Regions from separate parts of the Planococcus kocurii genome, predicted to be linked through region 2. Evidence: riboswitches for the same ligand, from Rfam matches in the RefSeq annotation. Region 2 holds a riboswitch; the other holds the start of a gene.

Region 1 (8,362 bases), 330 kb from region 2:
TTTGACAGATATTAACGGCATTTACCAGGACAACCCGAGAACAAATCCGCAAGCGCAAAAATACCTTCACCTTCACGAAATCCCCGATGAATTAATAGATGCCACTTCCTCAGATAGCTCCACTGTGGGTACAGGCGGTATGAAATCAAAAGTTGAAGCAGCTCGAACGGCGTTAGCTTTCGGAGTTCAAGTATTTATCGGTTCGGGAACGGGCAGTGAAAAATTAGTTGATATTTTCAAAGGCAAAGGCGATGGAACTTATATTGGCGTAAAAACGACAATGAGTGTTTGAAGCATGGAAAATCGAAAGGGGCATCAGAATGACTGAACTTCTCCAAGAACAGCAAACGTCTACAAGTGAACTGATACAAAAAGCGCAACTAGCAAAACAAGCTTCAGCAATATTAGCAAAATCGACAACAAAGCAAAAAAATAATGCATTGCGTTCTATTTCAGCGCAATTACTAAAAGAACAAGCCTTTATTTTGGAGGAAAACAGCAAAGATATTGAAGTAGGACGTCAAAATAGCATGAGTGAGTCGTTACTAGACCGTTTGAAATTAGATGGAGACCGCTTAACGGAAATGGCTGATGCCTTGATTCAATTGACAAAACTAGCAGATCCTGTTGGTGAAGTATTAGAAAAGTGGGAACGGCCAAACGGTTTAACCATGTCTAAAATTCGTGTGCCTTTAGGCGTTGTGGGAATGATCTACGAAGCACGTCCGAATGTTACTGTTGATGCTTCTAGTTTGTGCTTAAAAACCGGCAATGCAGTGGTACTGCGAGGTAGTTCTACAGCAATACACTCCAACAAAGCCATCGTGGCGGTGATTCACAGAGCTCTTGAGAACAGTGAATTGCCTATTGATTCGGTACAATTGATGGAAGATACAAGTAGAGAAGCAGCTTCTCATATGTTCAAACTCAACAAATATTTAGATGTGCTCATTCCTCGTGGAGGCGCTAAATTGATTCAGAGGGTCGTTCAAAACGCTACAGTTCCAGTATTAGAAACGGGAGCAGGGAATTGCCATATTTATATTGATGAGACAGCAACTGTTCAAATGGCGATTGATATCGCATTAAATGCTAAAATACAGCGACCTTCTGTTTGTAATGCCTGTGAAAGTATTTTGGTTCATAAAGATTGGGCGGACAAGCATTTGCCACTGTTGCTAAGTGCGCTACTGGCTCAACAAGTAACTATTCATGGGGACGAATCCGTACAAAAACGCTCTCCTGATGTTATCCCTGCAAAGGAAGAGGATTGGGGAACGGAGTACTTGGGATTAGAGGTAGCGATGAAAATTGTAGCTGGTGTCAGTGAAGCGATTCAGCATATCAATACGTATGGTACAAAGCATTCCGAAGCAATCATTTCGAAAAACTCGGAAAACGTCGATCAATTTTTTATGGAAATCGATGCTTCCGCTGTTTATCACAACGCATCCACTCGATTTACAGATGGGTTTGAATTTGGTTTTGGTGCCGAAATTGGTATTAGTACGCAAAAACTTCATGCACGTGGACCAATGGGCTTGCCTGCTTTAACATCGACTAAGTACATCGTGCGTGGCAATGGCCAAGTAAAGTAAAGGTTCTATCATCGAAAAAAGACAGAGAGCAAGTTGCTCCCTGTCTTTTTTATACCTGCACTTTTGTTCGATTATGCTTCCACATCATGTACCGGAAGCGAATCGTACAGCCGATACAATAGCCCATCAACGCAACACCTGCTGCGATAATGACCATAATACTGAAGACAAAGCCCAACGATGGTATGCCAAAAGAAAAGAAAATCAAGGACAGTCCTAAGGAAATTGTCGCAATCCACTGGTTAAACAATTGCTGATCTTTATCTTCTTGCTGATAACTTGCCGCCGGCTTTTTCAAAAAGAGATGGCCCAATTGAATCACTGGATTTTTCTTTGTCACTAATGTATAAGCTCCAACAACAAACGGCAACAGTAAAATGGCTGGATGGAACAACAACGCCGCTACGACAGTAACGACAACAAACGTCTGATTGGTTTGAACAAGGGGTTTTGGAATGGTCATAAGCGCACCTCCTTCGATTACAACCTATTATACCTAGTGTCTTACTTGGTATAAAGTTATTTGCCTGAAAAAGTGCGAATCACCATACGTTGAGTCAGTAATTATTTTTAGTGAAAGTTTTACTCAGGACTTTTCTTACATCAATTGTGAAATGAACAGTGTGGCCATTCCAAAATAAATGAGCAGAGATAGAATATCGTTGATGGTAGTAATCAGTGGACCGGAAGCAACGGCTGGATCAATATTGAATCGGTACAGAATCAGTGGGATAATAGTTCCGGCTAAAGTACCAATAATTAAAGTCATTAATAGAGAGCCACCCACGACAATTCCTAAAATAAAGCTACCTTGCCATACATAAGCAATCAATAAAATAAGAACAGAACAAATCACGCCAATAATGATGCCGACCCATAATTCTCGGATGATCAGTTTAACGGTTTGCTTGAAATCTAGCTTTTGCGAAGCTAGTCCACGAACAACAACAGATAGGGATTGTGTGCCGGTATTTCCAGTCATCCCAGCAATCAACGGCATAAAAAAGGTTAATGCGACAACTGCTTGCAACGTATCTTCAAAACGGCTAATGATGCTGCCTGAAAATAGACCAATGAACAGCAGGAGGATTAGCCAAGGAAGGCGACGATAAGCTGCCGTCCAAGCCGGAGTATTAAAATCAATCGATTTACCAGATGCCGAAAGTTTTTCAATGTCTTCATTGGCTTCTTGCATCACGACATCAATGACGTCATCAACCGTTACAACCCCTGCGAGTGTATTATCATGTTCCACAATGGGCAATGTCACAAAGTCATAGCGGCTAATGATGTGTGCCACATCTTCTTGGTCCATCAATACATCAGCTTTGACGACGCGGTTGTACATAATGTCTTCTACTTTATCCTCAAGATTTCCAAGAATTAAATCCTTATAGGAAATCACGCCGCGTAGTTTTTTATCTTCGTCTACTACGTAAAGGTAATTGAGATACTCCGCTATTTCTGCAAAATGCTTGATTTTATCAATAGCATCTCGAATTGTATAATGCCGTGGAATCCATACGTAACGGTTATTCATAAGACGTCCTGCAGTTTCTGGCGGATAATTGATCGTTCTTTGAACAAATTTAGAATCGTCTTGGTTAATTTGAGATAACAATTCGTTAATGCGATCAGGCTCTAAATCATCTAAGAATAAAGCCAAATCATCGTTATCCATACGATCCAACACTTTTTTTGATTTTTCTACACCCAATTTTTGCAGAATTTCGGCTTGCTCTGTTTTAGGCAGCTCTTGCATTAAATCTGTGAGTTGAAAAATCGTTAAATACAACAAAAATTTGTTTCGATGTTTTTCTGGCAAATGTCGATAATGAACACCCATATCGTAAGGTTGGAGTTCACTCAATATTGCCTGAAATTCATTACTATTGCCTTCTTGTAAAGACTGAATTAATGCCAATGTAATTTCGTCTTCACGTATTGCTGTAGACATTGTAGGTCACTCCTTAGTAATAAAAGATGTAGACAAATCCTACTGTTGATTATTGCCTTAAACTTCATAATTTGAAAGAGCTATTTAAAAAAGGTAGTAAAATCTCATAAATTAACATATAATAATGAAAATCTGAAAAAGGCAAACTCTATCGAAAGAGGAGGACGCAAAGCCATGAGCCTACCCGTTGAAAAACGCAAGGTCGTCTGGTTGCCAGGGTCTCGTTCTTTGAGCTCCGGCTTACGGAATGGGAGGATATCAGAAGATGAAAAAAATAATAATGGCAGGTGTGTGTTTGTTAATTATGCTGACACAAAATGGAGTGAGTGCACAAGCAGCTGAGACGGAAGTCAAAGCTACCTGGTTATGGAATCCGTGGATGATTTATAGCGATGAAGCGGGAACCCTTGCTTTTTTAGACAGTAAGGATGTCAATAAAGTCTACGTGCAGATTGACGCGGATATTCCAGTGGATGTCTATAAAAGGTTTATTGAAAAAGCGGGACTATTAGGAATGACGATTTACGCATTGGACGGTGCTAGTGACTGGGTAGCACCAAAGGGCTTTACCAAGCAAGATCGGTTGATGAACTGGTTATCGTCTTATCAACAAGGTGCTTTGCAAGCTCAAAAATTTGCAGGTGTTCATTTGAATGTAGAGCCTTACCTTTATAGCGGTTGGAATACGAACCGAGCGGCCACTGTAAAATCCTATCAAGCCCTTTTGAGTAAAGCTAGTGCTAGTACAGCTGCAATGAACTTACCCCTTGAAGCAGATTTGCCTTTTTGGTTTGATGAAATCACTTATAAAAATATTTATGGCAAAGGGATACTTGCTGAGTGGGTGATTGCCAACACACATAGTGTGACCTTGATGGCTTATAGAGATTCTGCTGCTTTGATTACAGAACTTGTAAAGAACGAAGTGGCCTATGCAGAAAAATACGGCAAATCAGTAGTAGTCGGAGTTGAAACTGGTGAGACTGATGAAGGCGACAACATTTCTTTCTATGAAGAGGGCGAAACTTTCATGGAAGGTGAATTAGCTGCAGTAACTGCACACTATGCAGGGATAACTGGTTTTGGCGGCGTCGCGATTCACCACGTAGATAGCTGGAAAACGATGACACCCTAAAAAAACAGCAAGGTTGAGCCATGCCGGCCAACCTCGCTGTTTTTTTTTATGATTTACTCATCTATAAAACCATAAACCGGACACGCTACTAACATGTCCGGTTTATATCACTGAGTGTTGCCAAAAGTTTCTTGAAGAATGTAATACGATTGCTTCAAGCGTTCTTTGGATTGTGGCAGTCCCCATGTGTCCCATGAATACTGGGCTGCTTGAGTTGTAGTAAAGGTTTCAGTTGCTTTACCATTATCATCCGTTAAACTAGCAGCGACATCTATTCCTTCAATTGTTCTCGAAGCCTCAATGCCGTCTTGTTGAAGATCCCCTGTAAATTCTCGTTTTGCGGGATCTTTAGCATTCAGCAACATCCAAGGAATTCGGATTTCCATGATGCCTGTTTTTTCATCGTAGTAATAATCGTTCAAAGAATCATAGTTTTCATGCTCCGGATTGGCAATACCAAATCGGAAAACACCGGTTTCATAAGAAGAAAATGGCAGTGTTTCTCCAGTATCGGGACGCACAAATTCTTTGTTCAATGCGAGTCGAATCGGATGGAAAGTCGATTCAATATTTTCTTCTGCAGGAATCATCTTTAAACGGTTGTGATAATCATAATAGAAGCTGTCGTAATCGCCTGCAACTTGCATTTGTGCTTGTTTTAAATCGTTCATCTTCAACTGAAAATCTGCGAGAAATTCTGTTTTTCCCAACGCATCAACTGCAATGCCTTGGTCTTCACGAATACTAAAGTACAAATTGAAATCCTGTTCAGTCCACCAGGTTTTATCGGTAGGATCGAATTGGGCTTTGATGTAAACGTAGCGCTCATCTGAATCCATGGTCAAGGTTCTGAGGGCACCGTTGTCTTTTTTGTATAGCTTTTGCCCATCTTGCCAATCATCTTCACCATCGACTTTCACTTTATGACGATCAAAGCTCAACAATCCGAATTGCTGCTCATTTGTTTGAGCATTGGACCAAAATGGCCGTTCGTTTGGATTGTCATACTCCATCGTATTCCACGTACGCTTAAACCACTCATCTTGCCATGTGAAAACCATACCGCCCATCAGTCCTTCTTCAAGGATATCCTCATACATATGGCTGACGATTTCGCCTTGCTGTTGTTCAGAGATAAACCCTTGGTTCCAACCGAACGGATTTTCATGAGTCATGCCGCGAGAAGAAGGAATACCGAACTCGGCGATGACAATTGGCATATCGTGAGAATCGTTCAAATCCTTCAAGTAGCCGGCGTAGTTATTGAATTCCCCGCGGTGGTCTACGTATTCAGTGTATCGTTCTTCTAAATTCAAGAAATCTGGATAGTACGGGTAAACATGATAAGAAGCGAACATGCCAACTGTATCCGTGATGCCTTTGGTTTTAATGTGATTTGGATCGACAGTTGCCATATCTTCTTGTTCACTTGGCTCTGCTGGTTGGTCCACATTATCTGTCGTTACCCAGTTAGTAAAACTCAAAGGACGCATACTTTGGTAGGTATCTAGTTCGTACGATGCTAACAAGTCCAGCTGCTGTGCCAACCAATTTTCCATCGGGTTGGCCTCTTCTGTGTATACATGCGTACCTTGAAAATCACCAAGCTCAGGATAATCAAGTTCCATTTGTTGAACCGTAAACGGATACCAATCATCCAACCAATAACGTAAGAGGAGATGTCAGTTTTGTAGGTACCATATGCATGGCCAGGTTCTTGTTCGACAACAGCATCACCGTGAATAACGTCTACTATTTTCTGAACCTCATTTTGGAAACGCTCAGTAATCTCAGGAGTAAAGGCGTCGAGTGTTTCAACTAGTGGCTCTTCATCAATCCAGACGCCGTGGTACAGGTAAAGTGGCTGTTTAGCACTTGCATTATAAGCAGCAAATGCTTCATAGAAAGCAGGCGGGTGAAGCGTATACACACGAATCGCATTGGCATTCATCTCACCGATTGCTTTAAACCAGCGGTCGTATTCATCACGCGAGATTGCGGCTTCTCCAGGAAACGTTCCGGGCTTAGCCATGCCCATATTAACGCCTTTAATCGTAAATGGCTGCCATTCGCCATCTTCATACACTTCGAATGTCTGTCCGTTTACACGGGAAGGATAAGAAATACCTTCTTCCTTAGCAACTTCTTTAACTGCTGTAACTTGTGATTCTTTGTCTTCTGCATTTGCTAAAATAGCTTCCATCATTGGTACATAGGTCTTCCAATAAAAACTCTTTTCAGCATCTAACGATTCCATGGAAAGGAATGAGCGCATTTTTGCAAAACCAGAATAACGGTAAAAGTTTGGAACATCGTCAATATCGACAAAATCACCTGCAAAATAGTATAGATCTGCACCGTATTTAGACTGGTGGAATACAGCTGGAAAGCTCTGTGGAATTCCTGCTTTTTCTAGCTTTTCACTACCTGTAGCTTGCAGGTCCCACTGATAATCTGCTAAGACATCCGTTCCTTCAGTGGCTTCATTAATATCAAACCAATAACCAAAAGAAGGGCTATCCGTTAAGTTGAATTGAGCGGTGCCTTGTTCAGTAAAGGTAAGATGAAGACCGTCAGAACCGATTTCACCTGCTTCTTCAGAAAGAACTACAATTTCGCCGGTATCGTCATTAACCAATATAAATCCAGCACCTTTAAAATGCCACTTGGCCTCATTTTTCTCGTAGTTATCAATAATCCATTGAGGGATTTCACTGTCAGAAGAGTCAAGATCGACAAAGTAACGACCACTCCAGCCACTCCACTCCAAGCCAAGAAATTTGTTTATGTCTGTTGCGACTTCTTTAGGCGTTGGAGAAGCAAATGTATTAAACTCCATTACCAAATCAGTGCCTTCAGCTTGAACTTGTTGCTTAATCGTGTTCCACTCAGCCATACTCAGTCCGCCGGTAATCATGGATGAACTGCCAGGCTTTTTCTCGGTCGTTTGCCATGGTAAATTTTCTTCGTAAACTCCGTAGGAATCTGCAAGATAGATCAGGTCAGTTCCAGACAAGTCTCCGGGTAAATCACGAGTAGTGTAGCTTTCTTCTTTTTCATTAGGGACGAAGCCATAATAATCTGTGTCGGCCAGATAAGCTTCTCCAGATTCACTTACGTAACGTTGATGATTTAATAGCCAAGTCAGGCCTTTATGCTCCCGGTAGCTTTCAGTAGGAACCGTTTTATCAATGATTGCAATAGTGACTGTTTTTTCATCTTTAAAAAACCATATGATAATAGGGAGTGCCAACAAAATAATGACTCCGAATAAGTATAGAAATGTCTTTTTCATACATACCACTCTTCTCTATTTACAAAATATAACTCACAAGTCATTATAGCTTAAAAGTCACTATAAATAGAAAGAAATTACCTGATTTTTTAAAGAGCCAAATTTTATCACAAGAAAATTGGGACACTGCTTGAGAATGTATCAATGACGTAAGAAGGCGAATGATCTAGCCATTCGGACGTAGAAAGACGCTGACGAAAGAGTCTGCAATAAAGGTTCTACACACTATCTTTATATGGAGTCGTACCGAGTAATCGCATATCTATCACTACTATGTCGACTTTTCGAATAACGTGTTTGAGTAATTGGTAGTTGGAACTCTCGAAATTTTTACTATGCTGCTTATCTAAATAAATATTCCGATCAGTGCTTCCAAT
Region 2 (8,362 bases):
AGAAAAAGTAGCAGATAAAGTGCATCAATTCTGGTTTGATAAATAAGTAAAGCGCGCAAAAGAGGAGGAGACGGATGCTGAACTTAGTAGTAAATACGCTGGACGAACTAATCAGCATACAAAAACAGCTTATCCGTTATGCCGAACGCAAGCAGACGGTGTTGATCGAACGAAAAGTCGATGAGCTAACCGAGCTTGTAAAAGAAGAAACCAAGCTAGTCAAACAACTTGGCCAATTAGAAGACGAACGGCAGCAACTCGTAGCCGACGTGTTGGAAGAGCATCCGGGTTTAACCTTTAGCCAGTTTGCCGAACAAATTCCAGATGAAGAGATAAAACAAGAGCTCTACTCACAATTGACAACGTTACAAATGCTGTTGACCGAGCTTCAAGCAAAAAACAAAACGAACGAAAAAATTCTTGAAGACTCGGTAAGCTTTGTTCAACATATGATTACCCAAGTAACAAAATCAAAACAACAGCATTTTAATTATCAATCACCGGCAAGTCAGCAAAAACCACCAACAAACAATCAAGGCTTTTTTGATACAAGAGCTTAGGAATTGTTAGAGAGCGGGGAGAATTATGGTTTCAACATTTCACGGATTAGAATTAGGAAAACGCGGATTATCCGTCGGCCAGGCAAGCATTGCGACGACTGGACAGAATATCGCCAATGTTAATACAAAAGGCTATTCACGCCAGCAAGTCAACTCAAGCTCGTCGCCATCTTTAGATATTTGGACAGGCCAAGGTGCTCATACAGGCCAACTCGGAACCGGTGTCACGATTGATTCGATTACACGTGTAAGAGACCGTTTTCTCGATCAGCAAGTACGCGATCATTCCGAAACACTCGGACAGTGGCAAGCCAAGCAAACAACATTGGACCGCTTAGAAACGATCGTCAATGAACCGAGTGATAGCGGCTTAAGTAGCGCGATGGACGGATTGAAGAACGCGTGGCAAGACTTAGCTAACGAACCGGATAGTTTATCTGCACAAGCCGTTGTAAAAGAACGTGCACAAGGCTTTATCGACGTAGCACAATCAATGAACAAATCACTAGACAGTTTGAAAAGTGAACTGACACAACAATCTACCGAAACAGTGGCCGAAGCAAACGGCTATTTAAAACAAATCGCTGAGCTCAACAAAAGCATCGTCCGCGATGGCAGTCAATCAAATGACTTAAAAGACAAACGGGACGCGCTAGTAGAAGATCTTTCGAAATTGATGTCTGTAAAAGTAGAAGAAAAAGCAAATGGTAGTTACTCGATCAGCCTCGCTTCCAACAACCAAGCGCTGGTCACAGGTGAAGCAGTTTCTGAAATCACAGCCGAGGATGCAACGAATACCCCTCAAAAATTTGGTGGGAAATTAGCAGGGTTGGACGAATCCTTAAATACTGCAACAAAATATCAGGAAAACTTAACAACTGTAGTTCGCGATTTTGTCCAAGCAAATGGCATGTCGGGAACGAGTGGTAAGGATCAAGCTTTATTCATTGGCGATGCCGCAAACTTTAAACTGTCTGAGCTAAAAGTGAATTACGAAGCAGATCCTTTGGAACAACAAGCAGCAACAGGGAAAACAAGCGCCGATGCACAAAGTGATTTCAGAAAACTGGTCAGTCAACTCGGTGCAGAAAGTCAATCAGCGACCAACTCGGTTGCCAATCATAGTGCAGCACTTCAAGCGACAGAAAACCGCAGGCAATCCGTAACGGGTGTTTCGCTCGATGAAGAAATGGCCAATTTGATCAAGTACCAGCATTCCTATAATGCGGCAGCGCGGTTAGTATCAATGACGGATCAAATGCTGGATACCATTATTAACCGAATGGGTAGCTAATAGCAGAAGCAACGTGGAGGGGAAAACATGAGAGTCACGCAACAGATGCTAAACCAGAATTCCATACGCAATATGAGCCAAAACTTGAGCCGCTTTGAAAAAATCAATAACCAAGTAGCGAGTGGCAAACTGCTTCACCGCCCATCGGACGACCCCAATGGTGTCAGTAAAGCGATGAACCTAAAAAGTACGCTTGCCACCAATGCACAATTCGAGCGAAACACAGGCGAAGCCAAACTGTGGATGGACGAAACCGGTCAAAACATCGACTCCATGGTCAATGCCATGCAGCGGGTGCGCGAAATAGCGGTTCAAGGAAATAATGGTACGTATTCAGAGCTGGATCAGACAGCAATGGCCGCTGAAATAGAAGAATTGACAGAGCACATGCGGCAACTGGCAAATGCTAAAGTCAATGGCAAGTCCTTGTTTAATGGTCAAAAAACCGGCGAATTGCCTTTCCCTGAAAAAGGAGACATGACGCCAAGTAGTGCGGACTTAGTCGCTAAAACCTTTACGATCGGAGAAGGCATCAGCATTCAATCGAGTGTTTTGCCCGAGCAGTTGTTTGGCGCTTCAGCTGATGCGGCGAACCTCTTTAACACACTGGAAAGCATGTCCGCCAATTTAAAGGCTGGAACTGCCATCGATTTGGAAAAAATGGATGCCGGAATTGACCGGTTGTTGACAGTGGGCGCTGAAAACGGTGCACGACAAAATCGTCTAGAAGCCGTTGAAAATCGCTTGCTTGCCAGCAATCTTGAAATCAAATCGATGTTGTCAAGAGTGGAAGATATCGATTACGCAGAAGCCGTTATCAAGTTAAAGAGCGAAGAAAGCATCTACCAAGCCAGCCTCGCCGCAACATCAAAAATCATCCAGCCAAGTTTGATGGACTTTTTGAGATAAGAAGTTATGCTGATATTACACAAACCAGCTCCGCTTTCCTGCGGGCGAGCGCCAAGCCGCTTCGTCGCTACGCTCCTGCAGGGTCTCGGCTGTCTCGCTTTCCCGCGGGAGTCTCCACTGGTTTGCTCCATATCTTAAATAAGTCGAACTGGTTATTGATGATAAAGATTGCTACTAATCATTTGTTACCATGCTTCCTAGAAGAAAGAGCGGAAGGCGGCGACTCCTGGGGGATCAGCGCGAGCTGAAGACCCTGGACTGAGCAGAGCGAGGGAAGCGGCTGAAGCCGTGCCCCCCGGAAAGCGTCCGCCTGGAGCGATTTCTTCCGCACAAGCTACATAGAAAAAAGAGCAGGCACCCCGCGGGGTGCCTGCTCTTTTTTTGTTATCCCTTAATGGTATTAACTAATCCCATCATGTCATCTGCGTAGGAAATCGCTCTTCCTTGTGATTGAAATAGCCGTTGCGTGGAAATCAATTCCGCCATCTCGTCAGTCAAATCAACATTGGACATTTCCAACGCGCCTTGTTTGATGCCAATCGTTCCATCCGTTTGCTGGGACAAATCGATTAACTGTAAATTGCCATTTGCGAGTTGTTCAGCTTCAGTACCGGTCAGGCGAAAAAGATTGCCACCTATTTTTTCGAGTGAGCCTTGCCGGTTTATCTGGGCAACACCCATTTGGATTTCAGTAGGTTGCTTAGTGGCATCGGTATAAGAAATTTCCAAAGTGCCATTCCCGCTTAACTGAATATCCTTATAATCAGCATCGAAAACGATGGGCTGATTGGTAGCTCCGAGTACCGCATCCCCGTTCGAGGTAACCAAACTCACTTGATTGGAGTTGGGAACTGGTTGAACTTGAAAAGATCCGTCTTTTGTATAAAAAGTATTGCCCTCAGCGGCAATGCGGAAGTAGACGGATTCCCCTTGGATCATAAAATCGAGAGGGCGATCGGTTTGGCGAATCGAACCTGGCTCATTGCGAACAGCGGTTTGGGACAGAATCGCGCCGGCGCCAATCCGTAAACCGTAAGGCGTGGTTCGTCCAATTTCATTTTGTTGGCCGACTTGTTTTTCGATAGACTGGACGAGTGCATCTGAAAAACTCGCTTCTTGCCGTTTATAGCCATTGGTGTTGACGTTGGCAATATTGTTGCCAATCAAGTCGATTTTCTTTTGCAGTTCACTCATCGTGTTACTCGCAGTATTCATTTGGATATTCAATGGTTCACTTCCTCCTAAACGCGTCCGATTTCATTGACGGCTTTTTCCATGCTGCGGTCGTATGCTTGAATTACTTTTTGGTTGGATTCGAAGCCGCGGTATGTCGTCATCATGTCTGTCATGGTTTTGGTCAAGTCCACATTCGATTGTTCAATAAATCCTTGTTTTAAAAAGCTGTTTGTGCCAGCAAGTCGAGCAACATTATCGATAAACTGAGGAGCAGCTTCTGCATCTCCCGTCCAGCGTAAAAGATTCTGACCTTCTTTTACAAATTGCTGTGGGTTGTCCGTGTGACCAATCCACAAGCGATCGCCTTGTGTACCATCTGCTAGAATAAGTTGGCCATTGTCTTGGACAGTAAAATCGGCTGAACCAACTTGAATGGGTTGTTGGTTTTCGCCGAGAACAGGAAAGCCGTCACTAGTCGTTAAAAATCCTTCAGTGTTTACTGCGAAAGAGCCATTTTTTGTGTAACGCATCTCACCGTTTTCAGCAGTCACTGCGAAAACCATCGACCCTTTTTGTTGGGTATCCGTGTTTAGTGGTAATAATTCATCCAACAACGCCATATCTGTTGAATTTCCAGTTTCTCGTAACGGACCTTGAAGAAAAGACGGAATACCCTCCTGTGTATATACTCCTGTAGTCAAACTACCGATATTTTGGGGGACTATTGTACCTTTTTTTCCGTTTTCGATCGCTACGATGAGTTGGTCTGGAAATGCGCGTAAGACGGCTTTGTCTTCTTTAAATCCTGGAGTATTGGCGTTTGATAGGTTATTTGTCAATATTTGTTGATTCCTATTATTGGCCATCATCCCTGATGTAGCAGTATATAATCCGCGAAACATAGGTTTTTCTCCTTCTTATTAACATAATGATAGATATCGCGTAGCATAACATTAACGAATGAATAAAAATAGTGTCTTATTGATTAATATGGAAGAAATATCATTTTATATTTATAAAAAGAAAAATATACAAAATTATTGAAACATGATACTATCACTTTGTTATTAATTTTTGAAAATAGTACAAAATGATGAGTTTAATAAAAAAATAATAGAATATCATGATGAAAATGGCAAACTTACTCGAAAGGTAAAGACGCAAAGCTACGGGCCTAAATACACAGTGTACAAGGCAGCCGGGTTACCTAAGTGGTATATTTGATAAAAATCCACTTTTTTTAAGTGGGTTTTTATTAGCATATTGATTGTAAAAAAAAGGAGTTTATCGATGAATATATTCCCTAAATCTCTAGAGACCATGGAACAAGCTTTATCGGCTTCTACACTTAAACAGCGAGTTCATTCAGCGAATATCGCCAATGTAGACACGGCTAATTACAAAAGCAAAAAAGTAGATTTCCAAGCAGCGCTCGATACAGCGATGAATCAGCAAAGTCTTTCAAGCTATAAAACAGACAATCGCCACCTGTCGTTTAGCAATGAAGCGGCTGTAGGATCGACTAAAGTTTTAACAAACAACTCAACCCAATATAATAACAATGGCAATAATGTCGACATGGATGTCGAGATGGCTGAACTGGCAAAAAACCAATTATGGTACAACGCCGTAACCGAACGGGTCAACGGCAAACTCAATAGTCTTAGCTCTGTTATTAATGGAGGGAGATAACAAAAATGAGTTTATTCAGTGGATTTAATATTAGTGCTTCAGGGCTGACGGCTAACCGAATGCGCATGGATGTGGTCTCTGCGAACATCGCAAACGCCAATACGAACCGTGCCGAATTAGTGGACGGGGAATGGGTGCCGTACCGAAGAAAATCAGTTGAGTTGTCTCAAAGTGGAACCTCGCCTTTTGCCAATCAATTGCAGTCGGCAATGAATAGGGGAAACACTGCAGTGACAGGTGTTAACGTGTCGGAAATTAGAGAAGACCAGACGCCTTTTACACTAACGTATGATCCGGAACATCCAGATGCTGGAGAAGACGGCTATGTTCGTTCATCCAACGTGGATCCACTAAAAGAAATGGTCGATTTGATGTCGGCAACCCGTTCGTACGAAGCAAACGTCACGGCATTGAATGCATCAAAAAGCATGTTTATGAAAGCTTTGGAAATCGGCAAATAACTCACTTTACTTAAGGTGAAAGAAATTGCTCCAGGCGGACGCTTTCCAAGAGATGGTCCAAAGGAATTTGGACCATCTCTTTGCGACGAAGCTAGCGCAGCGATGCAGGAGCAGCGGTTTCCTAGTGGCACCTACTTAAAATAGTCGGCGCCTTCCGCTTTTTCTTCTAAGAGTCGTGAAGTCACTTATTACTAAATGCTTGATTAGTGAATAACAATTAAGATATGGAGCAAAACAACGGAGACTCCTGCGGAATAGCGAGACGACCAAGACCCCGCAAGGAGCAGAGCGACTGAGGAGGCTTGGGTGCGAGCCCGCGGAAAGCGCAGTTGGTTTGCGGAATATCTCCAGAAAAATGACAAAGCTAAACCTACTATAACTACCTAGGAGGCACCATGGAAAAAATCAGCGGGATTCAAACGCCTTTTATTCAAAACCAATTATTCGACAAAGTGAAGCCGGATAACAAAGTTGAAGGGTTCGGAGAAATATTCAAAGATGCATTAAAAGGAGTAAGCAAAGCACAAAACGAATCAGATAAATTGACCAATCAATTGGTGACAGGAGAAGTTCAGGATGTTCATGAAGTAATGATCGCTTCGCAAAAGGCCAGCTTGTCGTTGCAAATGACGATGCAGGTACGAAATAAAGTGGTTGAAGCTTATCAAGAAGTGATGAGAATGCAAGTATGATTGAAACCGGCAGGATGATGATGAAATGAAAGAAAAGCTTTTAGTATTCAAAACGAAAATGAGCGAATCATGGACCAGTTTTTCTCCTGTAACGAAATGGTCTGTTATCGGCTCTTTTTTTATCACATTAATGATTTTAGGAATCTTCGTTTTCTTTAGCAATCAATCTAATTTTTCTGTATTGTATTCTGATTTGACGGCGGCCGAAGCTGGTGAAATCAAGACGGCGATTGAAGAACAAGCGATTCCTGTGGAAGTGTCGGCAGATGGTAAAACGATCAGTGTGCCTGAAGAGCATTTGGCTAATTTGAAAGTAAGTTTAGCAGCTGAAGGCATTCCGAAAAACGGCAATGTCAATTACGGTACGTTTAGTGAAAATATGGGACTCGGGATGACCGATCGTCATTTTGATGTGGTTGAACGGGATGCGATGCAAAATGAGTTAGCGTATTTGATTGAGCAAATTGACGGAGTGACAGAAGCCAATGTCATGATTACGTTGCCAAAGGAAAATATTTGGATTACCGACGAAGAGCAAACGTCAACGGCTTCGATTGTGGTTCAAGGTGATTCGACTTTGCAGTTGGATCAAAAGCAAATTAATGGCTTGTATCATTTAATCAGTAAATCAGTGCCAAGTTTGCCGCCAGAACAAATTGTGATTATGGATCAAAACGGCCAAGTGTTTGAAGTGCAAGATGCCAATCAAGCAGATACCAATTTGTCGGTTTACCAGCAGCATCGTGAAATTCAAAAAGGCATTGAACAAGATATTCAGCGAGAGTTGCAACAAATGCTTGGCTTATTATTAGGTCAGGATAAAGTGGTTGTTTCTGTTATGACGAATATCGATTTCACTAAAGAAAAACGAGAAGAACAATTAGTGGAACCGGTTGATGTTGAAAATAACGAAGGCTTGGATATTAGTGTTGAACGAATTGTTGAAACGTATTCAAGTGAAGGAACAGTTATTGAAGATGCAGCGGGAACCGGAGAAACGGAAGTGGCTAATTATCCAGGTGTAGACGGTGCTGGAAACAGTGAATCTGAACGAACAGAAGAACGCATTAACAGCGAAGTCAACCGAATCAATCGCCAAATTGAAAAGAGCCCATATGTCGTTGATGACATTACAATCAACGTTGGTGTAGAGCCGCCGATTCCGGATAACCCGGCAAGTTTGACGCAAGAAAACATTGCGGATATCAGTAATTTATTGAAAAATGCAGTGAGTACATCGCTAAGCATGAATGAATTTCAAGCGACAGATGTTGAATTGGAAGATCGAATTTCCGTTTTTGCAACCGAATTCCAAGGACGTCCAGCTGTTGAAGATGAAAAGCCAGAAGTGACATTTTTCGCTGGTATTCCTAATAATCTTCTGCTAGTAATTGGAGCGGCAATTGTGCTGGTAATTGTGATTATTGTTGCCTTGTTATTCCTTCGTAGAAAGAAAAAAGTGGATATAGAAGAAGAAGAATATAGTTTTGAAGGGTTCGAACAGGCATTAGCCAAATCAAATTTACTAGAACCCGAAGAGGAAGAAATCGATTTGTCTGAGTTTAGTAATCGATCCAA

The links. Region 2 has a riboswitch for cyclic di-GMP ahead of flgB (flagellar basal body rod protein FlgB). Riboswitches for the same ligand answer to the same signal wherever they lie in the genome.
Region 1: it holds a riboswitch for cyclic di-GMP, as region 2 does, so the genes downstream of both, AUO94_RS09290 (hypothetical protein) here and flgB (flagellar basal body rod protein FlgB) in region 2, are expected to answer to the same signal.

What each region holds. Positions count from the first base shown of each region.
Region 1 is NZ_CP013661.2:1,884,806-1,893,167, forward strand. It holds gene proB (glutamate 5-kinase) at 1-292, shown strand, start outside; gene AUO94_RS09275 (glutamate-5-semialdehyde dehydrogenase) at 321-1,598, shown strand; gene AUO94_RS09280 (DUF4395 domain-containing protein) at 1,648-2,061, opposite strand; gene mgtE (magnesium transporter) at 2,197-3,555, opposite strand; cyclic di-GMP riboswitch class I at 3,686-3,773, shown strand; gene AUO94_RS09290 (hypothetical protein) at 3,821-4,690, shown strand; gene AUO94_RS17750 (hypothetical protein) at 4,798-6,249, opposite strand; gene AUO94_RS17755 (hypothetical protein) at 6,213-7,985, opposite strand.
Region 2 is NZ_CP013661.2:1,554,186-1,562,547, reverse strand. It holds gene flgM (flagellar biosynthesis anti-sigma factor FlgM) at 1-46, shown strand, start outside; gene AUO94_RS07705 (flagellar protein FlgN) at 75-560, shown strand; gene flgK (flagellar hook-associated protein FlgK) at 586-1,854, shown strand; gene flgL (flagellar hook-associated protein FlgL) at 1,882-2,763, shown strand; gene AUO94_RS07690 (flagellar hook-basal body protein) at 3,148-3,990, opposite strand; gene AUO94_RS07685 (flagellar hook-basal body protein) at 4,005-4,841, opposite strand; cyclic di-GMP riboswitch class I at 5,064-5,150, shown strand; gene flgB (flagellar basal body rod protein FlgB) at 5,230-5,631, shown strand; gene flgC (flagellar basal body rod protein FlgC) at 5,637-6,092, shown strand; gene fliE (flagellar hook-basal body complex protein FliE) at 6,488-6,784, shown strand; gene fliF (flagellar basal-body MS-ring/collar protein FliF) at 6,810-8,362, shown strand, end outside.